3 linked regions of the Dongshaea marina genome follow. The protein of the gene in region 2 binds, or shares a complex with, the protein of the main gene of each other region. Links are inferred from orthologs where the notes say so. Each region holds a gene or a part of one and is shown on either strand. Other genes may lie near its edges.

The links.
Region 1: the proteins of holA (region 2) and holB are in contact, whole or in part, in a cryo-EM structure (PDB 8GIZ), measured with the Escherichia coli proteins. The link is inferred for Dongshaea marina from one-to-one orthologs.
Region 3: the proteins of holA (region 2) and dnaX are in contact, whole or in part, in a cryo-EM structure (PDB 8GIZ), measured with the Escherichia coli proteins. The link is inferred for Dongshaea marina from one-to-one orthologs.

Annotation. Positions count from the first base shown.
Region 1 is NZ_CP028897.1:2,362,323-2,368,117, reverse strand. Bases 363-3,361 are described here. They hold holB (DNA polymerase III subunit delta'), read right to left. Parts: upstream 2,350-3,361; coding sequence 1,375-2,349; downstream 363-1,374. Other genes in these bases: mltG (endolytic transglycosylase MltG), read right to left, coding at 2,963-3,361; tmk (dTMP kinase), read right to left, coding at 2,343-2,966; DB847_RS11340 (bacteriohemerythrin), read right to left, coding at 861-1,283; DB847_RS11345 (TatD family hydrolase), read right to left, coding at 363-412. Outside these bases: more of DB847_RS11345, read right to left, coding at 1-362; more of mltG, read right to left, coding at 3,362-3,973; pabC (aminodeoxychorismate lyase), read right to left, coding at 3,955-4,746; fabF (beta-ketoacyl-ACP synthase II), read right to left, coding at 4,982-5,795. UniProt on the Escherichia coli protein: Part of the beta sliding clamp loading complex, which hydrolyzes ATP to load the beta clamp onto primed DNA to form the DNA replication pre-initiation complex.
Region 2 is NZ_CP028897.1:4,076,489-4,084,695, reverse strand. Bases 3,293-6,191 are described here. They hold holA (DNA polymerase III subunit delta), read right to left. Parts: upstream 5,307-6,191; coding sequence 4,278-5,306; downstream 3,293-4,277. Other genes in these bases: leuS (leucine--tRNA ligase), read right to left, coding at 5,801-6,191; DB847_RS19065 (LPS-assembly lipoprotein LptE), read right to left, coding at 5,303-5,791; nadD (nicotinate-nucleotide adenylyltransferase), read right to left, coding at 3,631-4,281; rsfS (ribosome silencing factor), read right to left, coding at 3,293-3,590. Outside these bases: rod shape-determining protein RodA, read right to left, coding at 1-904; mrdA (penicillin-binding protein 2), read right to left, coding at 901-2,775; 23S rRNA (pseudouridine(1915)-N(3))-methyltransferase RlmH, read right to left, coding at 2,779-3,249; more of rsfS, read right to left, coding at 3,246-3,292; more of leuS, read right to left, coding at 6,192-8,207. UniProt on the Escherichia coli protein: Part of the beta sliding clamp loading complex, which hydrolyzes ATP to load the beta clamp onto primed DNA to form the DNA replication pre-initiation complex.
Region 3 is NZ_CP028897.1:1,536,118-1,541,940, reverse strand. The notes cover bases 363-3,389. They hold dnaX (DNA polymerase III subunit gamma/tau), read right to left. Parts: upstream 3,066-3,389; coding sequence 660-3,065; downstream 363-659. Other genes in these bases: apt (adenine phosphoribosyltransferase), read right to left, coding at 3,111-3,389; DB847_RS07550 (YbaB/EbfC family nucleoid-associated protein), read right to left, coding at 363-599. In the rest of the region: more of DB847_RS07550, read right to left, coding at 270-362; more of apt, read right to left, coding at 3,390-3,656; DB847_RS07535 (diguanylate cyclase), read left to right, coding at 4,241-5,743. UniProt on the Escherichia coli protein: Part of the beta sliding clamp loading complex, which hydrolyzes ATP to load the beta clamp onto primed DNA to form the DNA replication pre-initiation complex.

The sequences.
Region 1 (5,795 bases), 1.7 Mb from region 2 along the record:
TGGTATCGGCATTGGCATCCCGGGAGTGGATGATAAGGGGTTTGGCCAGCTCAGCCGCCAGCTCAATCTGCCCGGCAAATGCTTGTTGCTGCTCCGCCTGGTTCTGCGCATAGTAATAATCAAGGCCGGTCTCGCCGATCGCCACCACCTTAGGGTGCGCCGCATATTCACGTAACTGCGCCATATCGACCCCATCGGCGATACTCAGGGGATGAACGCCGCAGGATGCATGCACAGATGGATAGGGCTCAACCAGCTTAATCATTTCGGCAAAACCATCCAATGTCACGCCGACACTGAGGAACAATCCAACTCCGCGCTGGCTGGCTTGCTTAAGGGCCGCTTCCAGTGAGGGAAGCTCGTCACAATAAAGAAGGCGATCGAGATGACAATGTGAATCAACGAGTAACACCTAACACTCCTGGTAAAATGAATAACCGCAGCTCATTTATCGCTGCTCATAACTTCAAATCATGACTAAGCATCTTATAGCAATCACAGCCCACTTTCTAACTGGAGTTAAGGCGGTGAAAAGCTCATCTGCAGATAATGCGAACGTAAGCTGTTGGATTGAAGATCTCAGGGGAGGACGGATGTGCTTTATGTGAAGCCGTTGCTGCAGTGAGATCCTGGCTGAACGACCCCCATGCTTGATAGGTATGAACCGCGTCATGGATAACAAGCACGAGGGCCTATATAGGTTTTATATCGAAGGAGGTTGTTCGGGGAGCATTTAGACCCATCGCCAGCATCGCCGTTGCTGCCTCGTGACGTAGCGAAAGCAATGGCATCGAGCATACAGGGGGATGCCTGTCATAAAATAATATCCGGGTAAGTGACAAACCAACTAAAGCAATCGGCTAGATCTCAGTATTCTTAATAAAATCAACATACTGGCTGTCTTTTTCTAGAATATGATGTGTCCACCATCTCAGCAGGTAGCGGTGGATTTTGATGATAAGCTCCGCCTCTGTCTCCGGCTGATTATCTTCTGCCTTATCAAACTCCTTTCTGAGCTTATTAAAAGTAAACACAAAGTGCTCATGATCCTCCAGGTGTTCCTCGGCAACCGGATATTCATTGAGCCGGAACAGCTTCTCCTCCGTCTCGAAGTGATAATGGGAGTAATCAAGCAGCTTTGAGAGTATGATAGCCACTTTTCGCTTACTTGTTCCGGATGGCTTCATCTGTCCCAGCTCTTCAATCAGCTCAAACAACCATTGATGTTGCCGGTCAACGATCGGAATGTTCAGGGTTAAACATGTTTTAGAATCGCTGTCCATAGCCCTTGCCTGCGACTACTCTCCCTTTATCAAGGTAGACCAATTAACTGCTGAATTCTAAGTGGTTACCCCGGCACAGAGCCGTAGAGAATCAGCGTCTCGAGCAGCAATCCTCATAAAACAGACTGAGCCAGGACATAAGCTGCAACTTTGGATTAACCAGGGTACCGGGCCTCGCCTGCCTTTTAAGCTCAAGCAGCCCATGATAGTGGCGCTGAACCTTTGCCAGTGACGACCGTTTCCCCAGGCTTTCAACCGATGCTTTGGCTTGCTGCCACACCCAGCTCTCGCTGGAGCAACCCAGCAGGTAACGCTGAAGATCCTGAATGAAATAGAGCAACCAATTGAGACGCTCTTCAAACTCCTCGGCAATGAGATCCCGAATAACCATCACCTGCTGCGGTGAGTCAGCAAGTTTGCCAATCGCCTCTATCAGCTTGCGCTCCTCCCCACCCTGCTTTTCACAAAATCTAAGCACTCGAAGTGGCAGCCCCTGATTAAGACGCAGCTCAGTCATGGAAGGAGGGTGCTGCAGCCTCTGTGCAAGCCACTTCTGGGTTATGGCTTCCGCCGGGGCCGTCAGGATCTGCTGATAACAGCGGCTGGTAATGGTCGGCAATAGCTGATCCCGGCTCTGACAATGTAAAAACAGGTAGCTATCCGAAACCGGCTCTTCGAGGGTTTTCAACAGGGCATTAGCCGCATTCTCGGTGAGCCGCCCGGCGGACTCAATGAGTGCGACCTGAGCCCTCCCAAGGGTTGGACGCTTGGCAAAGCGCTCGCCTAAAACCCGGATCACATCCACCCCTATGGTTTTAGTTTCAGGCTCAAGTTGCAACAGATCCGGATGATTACCCGCCTCAAACAAGCGGCAAGAGTGACACTGACCACAATACCCCTGAGGAGTTGGAGCCTCACACAGCAGCAGCTTTGCTAACTGCTTAAGCAGCTCCTGGTGCGCCATTCCATCCGGAGCCTGTAACAGCAGTGCATGGGGGAAGCGCTGGTTGTTCTTCTGAGTCAATAGCTGCTGCCAGGGCTCTTCCAGCCAGGGATAACTCAGCAAAATTTCTGCTCCAACACCGACAGCACCGACTGTTGGACCTGCTCCGGAGTCTGTGAGGCATCTATGGTCACAGCCTTAGGCTCCTCAGCGACGAGCTGCTGATAGCGGGCCCGGGCCCGATGAAAGAAATCGATATGCTGACGCTCAATCCGGTCCAGCTCTCCGCGACTACGCGCCCGCTGCATCCCGAGTTCTGGATCCAGATCCAGGTAAAGGGTCAGATCGGGTCGAAAATCCCCGAGGGTTACATCGCGCACCTGCTTCAACTGATCAAAAGGCAGTGAGCGCCCGGCTCCCTGGTAAGCCAGAGTCGAGAAATCATGGCGATCACCAACCACCCAGATCTCCTGCTCCAGGGCAGGTTTGATCACCTGCTCGATCAGCTGCAATCGTGCGGCATAGAGAAGCAGTACCTCACCCATGGGGCTTAAGTGCTCCTCCTCTATCCCATGCTTGATAATTGAGCGCAACTGCTCCGCAATTTTGGTTCCTCCGGGCTCCCGGGTCGTGATCACCCGCACCTTGAGCCTTTGCTCTAACCAGTTCACCACCGCAGGCATCAGGCTACTCTTACCGGCCCCTTCCAGGCCTTCAACTACAATAAATTTTGCTTTCATTTTCGATTCAGAATGTAACGACGTACCGCCCGATTATGCTCGGCCAGGGTCTTAGAAAAATAGTGTGTCCCATCCCCCTTTGCCACAAAATAGAGATAGGCGCTCTTTGCCGGATGCAAGGCCGCCAAAATGGAGGCCCGTCCGGGCATGGCGATCGGAGTTGGAGGCAACCCTCGCACCCGGTAGGTATTGTAGGGGCTTGCTACCCGCAAGTCACGCCGTGACAAACGACCATCGTAACTATTCCCCAGGGCATAGATCACCGTTGGATCAGACTGAAGACGCATATTTCGTCTCAGGCGATTGACAAACACCGAGGCGATCAGCGAACGTTCCTGGCTAGCCCCGGTCTCTTTTTCAATCATCGAGGCCATGATCAGTGCCTGATAAGGGGTTTTATAGGGTAACCCGGAACTGCGATCTGCCCAGCTACTTTGCAAGAACTGCTGCATCTGGGTATAAGCCTGGCGGAGAATATCCAGCTCCGTCTCCCCATCAACATACAGGTAGGTATCTGGGAGCAACAGACCCTCAAGATTAGTATGACTCGCCCCCAAAGCCTTGACGATCGCAGGAGCCGTCAGGGCAGGTTGTGGATGTTCAAGATGGGAGGCTCCCTGCAGCTGTTTGAGCCATTCAGAGAGCTCGCTACCCTCAATAAAAGTCAGCCGAAACTGATATTGTGAGCCATTAACCAGCCAATCTAACGCCTGAGGAAGACTCCAGCCAGCATCCAGCTGGTAAGTCCCGGCCCGGATCGCCCATAATCCCGGATGAAAGCGTAGCCACAGCTCCTGCCAAAAAGGGGAGATCCCTGGCTTATCGGCAAGTAGACGCCGGGCCACCGAGCGCGCAGACTCCCCCCGGGAGACGGTAAAAAGCTGTGATTGAGTCACGACTCCCGGCTGCTCGACTCGCGCAATCTGATGCCCCACATAACCAACACCTGCCGCAGCTCCCAACACGACAACCAAAACAATGATCTTAATCAGGTTAGCGCGACGCATGGCTGCTCCTGTAACCAACGACTGACCGACCAGTCAACATAGCTTCGCTTAGTAAATTCGCGGACCGGTGCAATTCCGAGGAGCGCATTGGTCAGCCAGATCTCATCTGCTGCAGCAAGCTCCTCAACGCAGGCGCGAACCTCTCGAACCTTGCGCCCATATTTTTCACAGAGCTCTATCACCCAGCGACGCATCACCCCACAAACTCCAGAAAGCTCAAGGTTTGGGGTATAGATCTGTCCCTGGTGACGCCAAAAAATATTGGCAGATACGGCCTCGGTCACCTTGGCATCCAGATCCAGTACCAGTGCCTCATCGAAGCCGGAGTCATCGAGCTCTTTTTTAAGCAGCACCTGCTCAAGGCGGTTGAGGGTTTTAAGGCCTGCCAGCATTGGCTGATGGCCGAGATGCTGCCGACATACCCCCAGACGGATCCCATGCTGACGCCACTGAGAATAATGGCCAGGCAGAGGATGCTCACTGATCAATACGCTGGGTGATGCTTCACTGGGCATTGAATAGCCCCGCCCTCCTGTACCCCGGGTAATGATAATCTTAACGACCCGATCCTCTCCGGCGCTGAGAAAAGGCTCAAGCTGTGCAAGCAGCTCCTCTTCCCCGGGCTCAGGGATCGATAGTCGTCGACAGCCCTGCTGCAAACGCTCAAGATGATAGGGCCAGAGCTGTAAAGCCCCTCCCTTAAAACAGATGGTGGTAAATATCCCATCGCCATACAGGAGTCCACGATCACTCGCAGATAATTCACAACTCACCCTATTCTCCTCCCTATGCAATAGCTCCGAGTGTAGTGTTCTGCCGATTAAAGCCACCCATGGCAGGTGCATCATCAAAACAGCGACTCAAGATAACACCAACTCTCAGATCTCAATACTCTATTGGCTCTCGGGTGTGACAAAACTCAGCACAATGATCGCCTCTGGTGTAGAGCAGCAAAAAAAAAGCCTGATATTTTCCATATCAGGCTTTTTACAACGAGGTTCTGACCAATCAGGCTCGCTTAAAGATCAGTGTCCCATTGGTCCCACCAAAACCGAAAGAGTTAGAGAGTGCGTACTCGAACTCCCCTTTCTTAGCGGTATGAGGAACCAGATCCACATCACAACCCTCTTCTGGGTTATCCAGATTGATGGTTGGTGGTGCAATCTGATCGCGCAGGGCCTGCACAGTGAAGATCGCTTCAATCGCGCCAGCAGCCCCCAGAAGGTGGCCTGTCATCGACTTAGTCGAGCTGACCATCATGCCATTTTTCGCATGCTCACCGAACAGGTTCTTCACCTCTTGAAGCTCTGCCATATCGCCGGCTGGCGTCGAGGTACCATGGGCATTCACATAGCCGACCTGCTCAACACAGATGCCTGCATCGTTGATCGCATTTTCCATTGCATCACGTGCACCAAGACCACTTGGAGTAGTGATATGGTAGGCATCACCACTCATGCCAAAGCCAACCAGCTCGGCATAGATGGTCGCGCCACGCGCCTTAGCGTGCTCATACTCTTCAAGCAGCATCACGCCAGCACCATCGCCCAGAACAAAACCATCACGGTCTTTATCCCAGGGGCGGCTTGCCTTCTGCGGCTCATCATTGCGGGTCGACAGTGCCTTTGCCGCAGCAAAACCACCAATACCCAGTTCAGTTGATGCCTTCTCGGCACCACCGGCCAACATCGCATCGGCGTCGCCATAAGCGATCATACGAGCAGCCATACCGATACAGTGAGTACCCGTGGTACAAGCGGTTGAAACCGCGATATTCGGGCCTCGCAGCCCCTTCACGATCGACAGGTGACCTGCCGCCATG
Region 2 (8,207 bases):
AGGTGCTCTGGGCCTGGGTTGCGATATACAGGCCACGGCCGATGATGCACAGGTAAAGCACCAGCAGCACCGCGGCGCCGACCAGGCCAAACTCCTCCCCAAATACCGCAAAGATAAAGTCGGTGTGGCGCTCCGGCAGGAACTCAAGCTGGGATTGGGTGCCATGCATCCAGCCTTTGCCCAGTAAGCCGCCGGAGCCAATCGCTATCTTGGACTGGATAATATGGTAGCCGGCCCCCAGCGGATCCCGCTCCGGGTTGAGAAACGTCAGTACCCGCTCCCTCTGGTAATCATGCATCAGAAAAAACCATAAGATGGGTGCGAATGCGCCAACTGCTGCCGCTGCCAGGCCAATCAGTCGCCAACTCATTCCGGCCAGGAACAGCACAAAGATCCCGGAGGAGGCGATCAGCAGTGAGGTCCCGAGATCCGGCTGCTTGGCGATCAGCAGGGTGGGCACCAGAAGCAACACCAGGGCGACCAACAGGTGGCGAAACTTAGGTGGTAGCGGCTGCTGACTAAACCAGGCGGCCAGCATCATCGGCATCACCAGCTTAAAGATTTCGGAGGGCTGGAACTTAAAAAATCCAAGGTTCAGCCAGCGTTGCGCCCCCTTGCCGATATGACCAAAGATCAGCACCAGCACCAGCAGTACTATGCCGACCCCGAAGATCGGCGGAGCCCAGCGAGCGTAGAAGGCCGGCGGAAGCTGGGCCATGATCAGCATCACCCCGATCGCCAGTACTCCCCGCGCCGCTTGTTTCCCTGTCATCGGGATACTCTGGCCCGAGGCCGAATAGAGGATCAGCAGGCCGACGATCATCAGCAGTAACAGGCCGATGAATAGCGGCAGGTCGATGTGGCAGCGGTACCAGAACTTTTCCTGTTGATGGGAGTGATTCATGGTTTATTCCTGTTGTTATCTTTGGGTGGGAGCATCACGGCATCCAGCATGCTGCGGGCGATGTCCGCGGCCGGAGAGCTGCCATCACCAGCATTCTCAATAATTGACACCACCAGGGCCTTGGGGGCATTAAAGGGGGCAAAGGCGACAAACAGGGCGTTATCCTTGTGGCGCTCCTTGGTGATTATCAGCTTCTCCACATCGGTTCTCCGGCTCACCAGCTGGGCGGTACCGGATTTACCTCCCGCCTTGTAGGGAAGGTTGGCAAAGGCGCGGCGACCGGTACCACTCTTACCCTGGATCACCAGGTACATCCCATCCAGGGAGACCTGCCAATCCTTGTCATTTTTCAGTTTGATCGGTGGCAGGGTCTGCGGTGGTGGTGACAGCATCCCATCTTTAGTTGCAATGCTCTTAAGTAATCTCGGTTCGATCCGTTTGCCGTGATCGATCAGTACGCTAAAGGCATGTGCTATCTGTAGCGGGGTGGCGGTCCAGTAACTCTGGCCGATCCCAACCGAGATGGTATCCCCCTGGTACCAGGGCTGGCGATAGCGGGCCTGTTTCCACTCCCGCGACGGCATGTTTCCCTTACGCTCTTCGTGAAGATCGATCCCCGTATACTGGCCAAAGCCAAACAGATGCATATATTTGTGGATACGGTCGATTCCTGCCTTATAGGCCAGGTTGTAGAAGAAGGTATCGGCAGATTGCTCGATCGCCTTATACACTGTCATCCAGCCATGACCCCAGGGTTGCCAGTCGCGGAATTTACGCTTGGTGCCTGGGATCTGGAAGTAACCAGCGCCGAAAAAGCGCATCTGTGGAGTGATGAGGCCGGTGTCCAGTCCCATGATTGCCATCAGGGGTTTCACCGTGGATGCCGGGGCATAGATCCCCTGGGTGGCCCGGTTGATCAGCGGATGGTTGGGGTTATCCAGCAGCGAAGTATAGCGCTTGGAGCTGATGCCATGGACAAAAGGATTCGGGTTGTAGCTGGGGCTGGATGCCATCGCCAGTACCGCCCCGGTCTTGGGCTCCAGCATCACCACCGCGCCACGGCGGTTGGCCAGATCTTCCTGGGCCTTCATCTGCAAGCGCAGATCGATATTGAGATAGATGTCGTGCCCCGGAACCGGCGGATGATAGCTGAGGGTGCGTACCACTTTCCCGACATTGTTAACCTCAACCTCCTGGTAGCCCACCTTGCCATGCAGCACATTCTCATAATACTTTTCGACCCCCTGCTTGCCGATATCATGGGTACCGGCGTAGTTGGAGAGCTCGCCGGTTTCCTCCAGGTGCTGCAGGTCACGGTCGTTGATCTTGGCGACATACCCCAGCACATGGGTCAACACACTGCCATAGGGGTAGTAGCGTTGTAGCCTGGCCTCGATAGAGGCGCCGGGGAAGCGATAGCGCTGCACGCTGAAGATGGCGACCTGTTTTTCCGTGAGATCTTCTGCCAGGGTCACTGGCTCAAAGCGGCGGTGGCGACGCAGCTCCTTGTAGAAATCATCGATCTGATCCGGATCCAGCTTGAGGAGCTTCTGCAGCTCGGCAACGGTTTGTTTGAGATCCTTGGTCTGATCCCGGCGGATATCCAGGTTGTAAGAGGGGCGGTTCTCAGCCAGCAGGATGCCGTTGCGATCATAGATGAGGCCCCGGGTCGGCGCGACCGGAACCAGCTTGATCCGGTTATCCCGGGAGCGGGTCTTGTATTGCTGATAGGAGTCTATCTGCAGGTGATACAGATTGACCAGCAAGGTCAGGATCATGGCGCACACCGCCAGGCAGGCGATTAGAGTTCTGCGATAATAAAGAGCCGCCTCCTTGCTGTGATCCTGCATGGCGATCCGCTGTTTCAGCATCCACTACTCCCGATGATAAGGGTGGTTTGTACTCAGGCTCCAGGCGCGATACAGGCTCTCAGCCATGATCACCCGAACCAGGGGGTGCGGCAGGGTCAGGGGCGACAGCGACCAGCTCTGCTCTGCGGCACGCTTGCATTCGGGGGAGAGTCCCTCGGGGCCACCGATCAGGATCGACACATCTCGCCCATCGAGCTTCCACTTATCGAGCTGGGTTGACAGCTGATGAGTGGTCCAGGGCTTGCCCGGAATATCCAGGGTGACGATTCGGTTGCCGCGCGGGATGGCAGCCAGCATCTGCTCGCCCTCTTTTTGCAAAATTCGCGCGATATCGGCATTCTTGCCCCGCTTACCCGCCGCGATCTCAACCAGCTCCAATGGCATATCTTTGGGAAAGCGCCGTTGGTACTCGCTAAATCCCTGCTCAACCCAACCCGGCATCTTAGTGCCGACGGCGACCAGCTGTATCTTCATTCCCCGTGTGCTCCTGCCTGGCTCTCACCCCAAAGCTTTTCCAGCTGATAATAATCCCGGCAATCATCCTGCATCACATGCACAATGACCTCGCCTAAGTCGACCAGCACCCATTCACCGGCATTTTCCCCCTCAACGCCCAGCACCGGCTGCTCAAGAGTCCGGGCCTCATGGGTGACATGGGCAGCCAGGGAGCGAACATGCTGGGCCGAGTTTCCGGAACAGACCACCATGTAATCGGTGACGCTGGAGCGCTTCTTCACATCTAAAGTGACAATCTCCCGCCCTTTTAGTTCTTCTAATTTTTCGATGCTAAAGGATAATAGCTGCTGACTTTGCAAGGTTCTTCTCCTGTTCGTTGGCGAAAGGCCGGCGATTATATCACTGGGGTCGAGTGGGCCGATACAGGCCCTGCTGGCGAATGTAGTCAAGGACCGCATCGGGCAACAGATAGCGACACTCCTTGCCCTCACGGATCCTTTGGCGCAGTTCGGTGGCAGAGATGTCAAAGGTTCGGTTTTCAACAAACTGGACCAGGCCACACAGTCGGGTCTGCAGGGCTCCCAGGGTCTGATCCTGGTGCGCCTTGAGCCAGCTGGCAATGGGCTCGCCAAACTCTGGATTCCATCCCGGGCGGTGGCAGATAACCAGGTGGGCATAGTCGGTCAGCTCCTCCCAGCGGTGCCAGCTGGCAAGGCTTAATAGAGAGTCCATTCCCATCAGAAAACACAGGGGGGTATCCGGATACTCTGCGCGTAGCGATTGCAGGGTATCGATTGTGTAGGAGGGTTTGAGGCGCTTAAGCTCGCGATCATCGACCTCAAATCCTTCAACATCGCGGATGGCGAGTCGGGCCATCTTCAGCCTGTGTTCGGCGCAGGAGTGAGGAGTATCCCGGTGCGGAGGAATCGAGTTGGGAATAAACAGAATTTTCTGTAAACCAAGTTGCTCCCGGGTTTCGATGGCGGGGCAAAGATGTCCGATATGGATGGGATCAAAGGTCCCACCAATGAGTCCTATGGCTTGTTTCATATGCTGTTAGCTATGGGGAGGGTTGGGTGAGCAAATCCGATACACAGCTGCTCCAGGAGACGCCAGCTTTGTGGCTCATCAAATTGGCTGGCCGCAAGATTAGCCTTAGCGCAGAGCTGGAGCAGGTAGCTGAGCTGGCTCAGGGTAAGCTGACTCAAGACTCTTTCAAGCTGCTTTTGTCGCCAGGGCCAGATCTTTAGTTTTTTATACAGGGTTCCCAAAGGCTGACGCTGGCTCTTTTGGGCACACAGCGGATAGAGCTGCTCCAACTCATGGTGGAACAGCCAGATCAGTTGAGCGCTCTCGGTTCCCTCGGCTTTCAATTGGCGAAGAATATGCCGGGCCCGTTTGATCCTTCCCTCATAGAGGGCATCGATCAGCTGATAACGGGAGAAATGACTGTGCTGCTCAACGATCGTCTGCAGCTCCCGGACTTCAATCGGCGATGAAAGCTGTTGTAGTGGCAGAAGCTCCAGGGTCTGCTTGGCCGCCAGCAGGTTCCCCTCAAAGGCGTGGCACATGAAGGTGATCGCATCGGGAGTGGGATTGAGGTTCAGTGCCCTAAAGCGCTGCTGCATCCAGCGCGGAAAGTGCTGATGATCCGGATGGGCGATCGGCACATAGACTCCCTGGCTGGCGAAGCGGCTAAACCACTGACTCTTTTGCTGGGCCGTGTTGAGGCGCGGGCCGCTCAGGATCAGCAGAATATCGGCATGTAGCAGGGCGCATAGTTGCTCCAGCTGTTTGGCTACCTTGTGATCCGGAACTTTAGGAAACTCCAGTTCAATCAGCTGTCTGGAGGAAAAAAGACTCAGCTCCTGGCAGGCCTCAAATAGCGGTTGCCAGTCAAATGAGCCTTCTACTTTAAAATGCAGCTGTTCATCAAACCCCTGGGAGCGGGCGGTAGCGGCGATCGCATCCCGGCTCTCCTGCTTGAGCAGGGGCTCCTCCCCGAACAACAGATAGCAGGCCGCAAGGCCTGCTTTAAGTTGCTGATTCAGCTGCTCGGGATAGACACGTTTCAAGGTTTATACCGGCTCAGTTGGGCCAGGATTTGATTGGCAGCCTGGATCTCCATCTCTGAGCTCAGGCTGCTTTCTGATTCAGACGAAGCCAGCACCTGATTTGACTGGTTAATATAGCTTCGGGTGAAGTGCAGGTTGTAGAGCTGAGGTTCCTCGCCCGGGACGGTCAGAGTATAGGTACTGTAGACCTCAACCACAGTCTCGGCCGTTGTCCCTGTATCGGTCAGGGAGGCAACCGTTGAGGTTTGGCTCAGGGGATTTACCCTGAGGATTGGAGTGTTCTTATCCGCCTTGCTGACCAGATCGACCCCGGCGATTTTCAAACGGTTCACCACCATACGATAGAGGTTACTATTCTGATCACCCACCACCTGCAGGGTTTTTAACTGAGGCGGCAGGGGCGGTGCGGTGCGCATCTGGAAACCACAGGCCTGCAACAGCAGACCTGCAATCAGCAGTGGCAAGAGGCGAAGCGCTCTTTTCACTTGTGCTCCTTAGTTGGCAACAATGTTAAGTAGCTTGTTGGGAACAAAGATCACCTTGCGAATGGTCTTTCCGTCGGTGAACTTGCTGACATTATCTTCCGCCAGCGCAAGCTCCTGGACCTGTGACTGCTCGGCATTGGCAGGGACCGTCAGCTTGGCACGGACCTTACCATTGACCTGAACCACCACCAGTTTCTCATCTTCAACGATGGCAGCCTTGTCGACATTTGGCCACTGGGCCTGGTCGATGGCGCCTTCGTGACCCAGCTCCTTCCACAGCGCGAAGCTTGCATGCGGGGTGATGGGGTAGAGCATGGTGACAACCGCGGTCAGGGCTTCGTGCATCAGCGCCTTGTCATTTTCAGACTCAAGAGGTGCCTTCACCAGCTGATTCATCAGCTCCATCACGGCAGCGATCGCCGTGTTGAAGGTCTGGCGACGACCGATATCATCACTGGCTTTATCTATGGTCTTGTGCAGAGCCCGGCGCAGAACTTTTTGCTCATTGCTCAGAGTGCTGAGATCAAGAGCCGGATGTTCGCCAGCTTCCTTGTACTGGTGAGCCAGGCGCCACAGGCGACGCAAGAAGCGTTGAGCCCCCTCAACACCCGAGTCAGACCACTCCAGAGTCATGTCGGCGGGAGAGGCAAACATCATGAACAGACGCACCGTGTCTGCACCGTATTTCTCCACCATCAGCTGTGGGTCGATGCCGTTGTTCTTCGACTTGGACATCTTGGTCATACCCGCGTGGGTTAATTCGTTGCCCTGCTGATCGGTTGCCCTGGTGATGCGTCCCTTGTTATCGCGCTCCAGGATCGCCTCGGCAGGGCTAACCCACACCCGGGCACCCTTGTCATTGAGGTAGTAGAAGGCATCCGCCAGTACCATTCCCTGACACAGCAGGCGCTTGAACGGTTCATCTGAGTTGACCAGTCCGGTATCACGCAGCAGCTTGTGGAAGAAGCGCGCATATAGCAGGTGCATACAGGCATGCTCGATGCCGCCGATGTACTGGTCGACCGGCAGCCAGTAGTTAGCCTGCTCAGGGTTGAGCATGCCGTCCTGGTAGTTGGGGCTACAGTAGCGAGCATAGTACCAGGAGGATTCCATGAAGGTATCGAAGGTATCTGTCTCACGCAGTGCATTCTGCCCCTGGTAGCTGGTTTGTGCCCAGCTCTTATCGGCCTTGATCGGGCTCTGAACCCCATCCATGACGACATCTTCGGGCAGCACCACAGGCAGCTCTTCGGCAGGTACCGGAACCACCTCACCATTGTCCAGGGTTTGCATCGGAATTGGTGCTCCCCAGTAACGCTGACGAGAAACCCCCCAGTCACGCAGGCGGAAGTTCACCCGCTTGCTGCCAAGACCCAGCTCATTGAGTTTATTGGCGATTGCATCAAAGGCATCTTCGGAGCTCAGACCGCTGAACTCTCCAGAATCAAACAGCACACCCATCTCGGTGAAGGCCTGCTCTGAAATATCCAGCGCACTGCCATCGGCAGGCTTGATCACAGGGATTATATCCAGGCCATATTTGCCGGCGAACTCATAGTCGCGTTGATCGTGAGCGGGAACCGCCATCACCGCACCCGAGCCATAATCCATCAGCACGAAGTTAGCGACCCAGATTGGAACTTCTTTACCGGTCAGAGGATGGATAGCATGAAGGCCTGTGGCCATCCCCTTCTTTTCCATGGTGGCAAGCTCTGCTTCGGCGACCTTGGTGTGCTTACACTCTTCGATGAAGGCGGCCAGCTCAGGGTTGTTGTGGGCGGCTTGCTGGGCTAGTGGGTGGCCTGCGGCAATTCCCATGTAGCTCACCCCGAACAGGGTGTCGGGACGTGTGGTGTAGATATCAAAGCTCTGATCTGAATCTGCCACCTTGAAGGTCATCTCGACCCCTTCGGAGCGGCCAATCCAGTTGCGCTGCATGGTCTTGACCATCTCAGGCCAGCCTTCGAGCTTTTCGATATCGTCCAGTAGCTCCTGGGCATACTCGGTGATCTTGATAAACCACTGAGGGATCTCTTTTTGCTCGACCGGTGTGTCACAGCGCCAGCAGCGGTCATCAACTACCTGCTCGTTGGCCAGTACCGTCTGATCGTTGGGGCACCAGTTGACCGAAGAGGTCTTCTTATAGACCAGTCCCTTCTCATAGAGCTTGGTGAAGAACCACTGCTCCCAGCGGTAGTAATCAGGATCACAGGTCGCAAGCTCCCGATCCCAGTCATAGCCAAGGCCCAGCATCTTTAGCTGACCCTTCATGTACTCTATGTTTTCATAGGTCCAGGGAGCCGGAGCCGTATTGTTCTTGATCGCAGCGTTTTCTGCAGGCAGACCAAAGGCATCCCAACCGATCGGTTGCAGAACATTTTTGCCCTGCAGTCGTTGGTAGCGGGCGATCACATCA
Region 3 (5,823 bases), 2.5 Mb from region 2 along the record:
CCGCTTGGGGTTTTCACACAGGCTACACAAACGATTTTCAGTAAAGGTGCGACAACGCTCGCAGTGCCCGACAAGATTCACGGCATCGCTCATGGCGGCCGCAAGCTGGGCTGCGGATTCACGTCCACTCTGCAGCAAATGAAACGCGATGCGTTGCGCCGACTTGGGCCCGACTCCCGGCTGGCACTGCAGCTCGCTGATCAGGGCATCGACTAATGGGCTAAATTTCATCATCAATTAAAACGGGCGCCATGGCGCCCGCTCCTTGATCAAAATGGCATCTGAAAGCCTGGTGGCAACTGCATCCCACCTGTGACTTCTGCCATCTTGCTCTTATTCTGCTCCTCGACGCGACGCACCGCATCGTTAACGGCTGCAGCAACCAGATCTTCAACCATCTCTTTGTCATCCTGCAGCAAATCGGGATCGATCTCGATACGGCGTACCGAGTGACTGCCGTTCATGGTGACCTTGACCATGCCCGCTCCGGACTCACCGACAACTTCCATCTGGGCCAGCTCTTCCTGCAGCTTCTGCATCTTTTCCTGCATCTGCTGCGCCTGCTTCATGATGTTACCTAATCCACCTTTACCAAACATTGTCTCTACTCTTTTTTGCTGTAATGACCCAGATATTGGGTAATTCTTTGTGATTTCAAGTTACCGGGGCTCAATACTATCCAAATCCAGCACCGCCGAAAAGTGTTCGACCAGCTGTCTCACCCCGGGGTCTTGTTCGACGGATTGTACCGCCTGTTGGCAGAGTTCGCCATAGAGGCGTTGAGCAAGCTCCGTTGGGGTCTCTCCTTCCCCCTCGGCGCCAAGGTTCACCTTCAGCTGATGGCCCTCATCCAATACCCGGGAGAGGATCATCACAAACTCCTGTTCGGAGCGCTCATTGAGCAGGTGGCGATGGGAGGGACGAAGCTTAATTTCCCAGCAACTCTCCTCCAAAATACCCACCGAGTGCAGCGCCAACTGACGCAGCCTCCCCTGCAACTCACTGCGGCCAATCAGGGTGGCCCATGGGTCACCGCTACCTGCCAGCAGTGAGGCCGCAATCTCACCCCGCCCCCGCACAGCAGTTGATTCCTGTTGTGGCTGCTGTGGCTGCTGTGGCTGCTGTGGCTGCTGTGGCTGCTGTGGCTGCTGTAAAGCAGCCTGGGGTCGAACCCCGGATTCATCAAGAGGCTCCTCCCAGGGCGGGCGATCTTCAACCGAAGTTACCGCCCCGCTGACAGTACGCTCCACCTGCGGCTCTACGCCATGATCAGCAGCCCCTGGCTGCTGAAGCACCTCCTCCACAGGTGGCTGCGCCCCCATATCAGATGGGTTCACCGAGGTGAGCTCTTGTGATCCAGAGCTCTGCTGAGCCATTTCCGCCTGAAATGGTGCCGGACGAGGCGCTACTTCCTTAGATGGTGAGCACTGAGCAGGAGCTGCTTGCGCCTCACCCTTGTCAGAATTATCACTCGTGTTACGAAAGCTTCGTAGCTGGCGACGCCGAGCCAGTAGTTGCTGCAAGCCCCCAGCCTCAGAGGAAGCGACCTGCTCCGTGTTCGCATCAAAAGTGCTCGTTTGCTCCGCCGCCGGCTCTGGTTGAACCACCTCGTTTACTGGTGCCAGTTCAGGCTCTGCCATTGCAGCCGATTCAGCCACGGGTGCCGACCCGGCCAATGCCTGAGGTCCGGACTTAGCCTCAGGCTCGACAACCACAGTCGCCACAGGCTCCAGCTCGGTCATCAGTTGACGCTGTTCGCTCTCCAGCGCCTCACGGGTAATACTCTGCTCCACTGCGGAGGCTTGAGGCGGGGGAGCTACCGCCGGGGCGGGCTCAGAGGGCGAGGTCAGCTCAGCTGCTTGCCTGAGCAGGGCCTGCTGCTCGGCAAATAGCGACTGCGCGCCCGAAGCCATGCCCTCTGAGGCACTCTGGCTCCGAGCCTGGCTAAAATTTTGCGGTTGTGCCGCCCCGGTATTTTTCGCCAAGGGCTGAAATGCCAGCATCCGCAGCAAAGTCATCTCAAAACCACTGCGGGGATCCGGAGCCATCGGCAACTCCTCCCGCCCCTTGAGAGCTATCTGGTAGTAAAGCTGCAGCTGCTCCGCCGGCAACGCCTCGGCTAAGCGGCGCAGTAGCTGATGATCGGCCTGCTCCCGGTCGACCGCGGCCGGAGCCAGCTGAATCATGGCCGCTCGGTGCAACAGGGATTCAAGCTCCTGATGAACCCGGTCAAAGTCAACCCCCAACTGCGCAATCTCGCGGGCCCTGGCCATCAGACCATCGCCATCCCCCTCAAGCAGCGGGGTAAACAGCTGGTGCAGATAATCCACATCTAAAGTGCCCAGCATCGCCTGAACGGCGCCCATTTCGAGGGCTCCACTGCAACAGGCCAGCGCCTGATCGGTCAGACTCAGCCCATCACGCATACTGCCGTTGGCCGCCTTTGCCAGGGCCTGCAGAGAACCATCATCCCAGCTTGCCCCCTCCTGCCCCAGGATATACTCCAACTGCCCCAGGATCTGCTCACGAGACAGGTTCTTGAGATGGAGCTGCTGGCAGCGGGACAGGATGGTGATCGGCAATTTTTGCGGATCGGTCGTGGCCAGCAAAAACTTCACATGGGGAGGCGGCTCCTCAAGGGTCTTGAGCAGCGCATTAAAGCTGTGGCGAGACAGCATGTGCACCTCATCGATGAGGTACACCTTGAAGCGGCCACGGGCAGGCTTGTATTGGACGTTATCCAACAGCTCCCGGGTGTCTTCCACCTTGGTTCGGGAGGCGGCATCGATCTCCATCAGATCGACAAAACGTCCGGCTTCGATCGCCAGGCAGGAGTCACAGGTTCCGCAGGGCGTTGCGGTGACGCCCTGCTCACAGTTGAGACAGCGCGCCAGGATCCGCGCAATGGTGGTCTTTCCCACCCCCCGCGTACCACTGAGTAACCAGGCATGGTGCAGCCGCCCCTGTTCTATCGCATTGCCCAATGCCATCAGCACATGCTGCTGACCCACAACTTCCTGGAAGTTGCGTGGCCGCCATTTGCGGGCCAATACTTGATAACTCATCTTAATCGCATCTCATCCATGCCATAGTGACTCAAAAAACGAACTTTACTCGCCTTCAAATTCCACCAGCTTACACACATTGATATCCAATGCCTGCAGCTTCTTCTCACCCGGCAGATCGCAAAGGGAGATCACAAACGCCGCATCATGGACCAGGCCACCACGACGACGTACCAGGTGAACGGCAGCCTCTGCAGTGCCACCGGTCGCCAGCAGATCATCGACGATCAGCACCTTATCCCCCTCACTGATCGCATCTTTATGCATCTGCAGAGTATCCTGCCCATACTCGAGCTCATAGCTCTCTTCGATCACTTCCCGGGGGAGCTTTCCAGGCTTACGCACCGGCACAAAGCCCACTCCAAGCTCGGCTGCCACCGGCGCTCCAAAGATGAAGCCACGGGCCTCGGTTCCAACAACCTTGTCGATTCCCGCATCTTTATAGTGAGCCACCAGCTCATCGATGGTCGCCTTAAATGCAGCTGCATCCTCAACCAGGCTGGTGATATCGCGGAAGATGATTCCGGGCTTAGGGTAGTCAGCAATCGCACGGATGCTTGACTGGATCAGTTCACGTGTTTGTTGTTTCATGGGTCTTCAGATTTTGTCATTTAACCAATAAAAAAGCCCACCGTTTTTAATAGGCTCTGTTGACGTTTCAGATTTGGTTCTGCAATTGGCAATTTTTTCATCCGGCAAGGCAGAAGATGCGTGGTGTAGTTGTTCTACATGAACATCTGATAACGCCGCCGGGAGGAAAAAGAGCCACTGCCCATCGGGTTACGCCTGAAAAAGCCCTGTTCATTGTTGCTCATCACTTATTTAGAGCAACGAAACCGCGTGATTCGCGTCGCGAACAGAGCATTTTCAGGGGCAACAGGTTCAAAATTGGAAATGTCAACAGAGCCTGGCAAACGCCGGGCTAAATCGCGTATCTCTTTGCGACAATAGATTAGGCTTATCCCCCCCGTATTGCAAGTCACCCAAAGTCTGCCGCACCGCCAGTCAGGTTGAATAACTGTCAACAAATTGCAACATAAATGGCGATTTTTAGGCCCTGGATTCTCTCACGGGTCACCGTTTGGAAAGTTCACACCATCACGGGCATACCCGAGGTGAAAAAGCTCGGATATACTGGACTCATCTGTGCATTCCCTCATCGAGGTATCTGTCTCATGGAAGAAGCAACACACCTGGGCGACCCATCCCGGTTTAGTGACAGTGAGAAAGTGATCCGCACACTGTACAAGATCACCTCAGATTACGAGCATGGTCTCGCCCACCAGGTTCAAGAGCTTCTCAAGCTCGGCTGTGAACGCTTTGATCTGGAAATAGGGATCCTCTCCCACTGCGAAGATAACGTCTATACAGTGCTGCACTGCCACTGCCCGGAGCAGGTTCCCCTCAACCCGGGTGACCAGTTCGATTTTGAGGAAACCTACTGCTCCATCACCTTAAACGCCAACGCACCAACCGGCTTCGAGCATATGGGAGAGTCAGATTACAATACCCACCCTGCCTATAAAAAGTTCCAACTCGAATCCTATATTGGGATCCCGGTTTTTCTCAAAGGTGAAACCTATGGCACTTTGAATTTTTCAAGCCCGGTCCCAAGAGAGCGTAAATTCTCCGAGATCGATATTGACGCTCTTAAGCTGATGGGGATCTGGATCGGTAATGAACTGGAACGCCACCAACGCCAGCTGGAGCTTGAGTCCTCACTCCAGCAGATCAGGCTCGCAGAGCAGATGTTTCGCCAGGGCATAGAGGCTTCTCCCAGCGCTATGCTGATGATCAATGATAAGGGAGTCATCACCTTTGCCAACCAGCAGGCGGAGCGTCTGTTTGAATATTCTGCCGGGGAGCTCCAGGGACAGGTCGTCGAGATCCTGATCCCTCCCTCGATCCGGGGCCGCCACCCCAAGCTAAGAAATAAGTTTTTCAAATCCCCTTCCACCCGGCCCATGGGGCTGGGGCGTCACCTGCTCGCCTGTAAACGAAGCGGGGATGAGTTCCCGGTCGAAGTCGGCCTCAACCTCATCGAGACACCTCAGGGGATGCTGATTCTCTGCGCCCTGAACGATCTCAGCGAGCGCAAGCAATACGAGGCGCAAATTCTGGAGAAATCCAGGGAGCTGGAGCAGGCCAACCAAAAGCTGTTTGAGCAAAACACCACGGATGAACTCACTCAGGTGGGCAACCGCCGTCTGCTCTCTCTTGAGCTTGAAACCTACCTGCTGCTGTCACAGCGGGGTAAACGCACCCTTTCGGCCATCATGCTGGATCTGGATAACTTCAAAAGCTTTAACGATACCTACGGCCATCCCCTGGGGGATCAGGCCCTGGTTGCACTGGCCCAAAGCCTCAAGAGTACCGCGCGCCGCGGCGATCTGATCACCCGCTATGGTGGGGAGGAGTTCACCGTCATCCTCCCGGATACCGACGAACAGGGAGCCATCGAGTCTGCAGAGCGCTTTCGTCAGGCGATCGCAGCCATAGACACTCTCCCCATAGGGATCACCGCAAGCCTTGGGGTCTCAACCATGGCCCCCAAGCGTGATGCCCCGATCGAGCCCCTACAAAGCCAACTGCTGCATGAGGCCGACAAGGCCCTGTATCAGGCGAAAAAAAGCGGCAAGAACCAGGTGTGCCACTTTCGACGGGACTTGATCCGCTAAGCAAACAGGCAACAAGCGGGCAACAAACCTCCGGCTTTTGTCGGTAAAAAGGAGACTGCCCGCCATCCCGCCGGGATGTT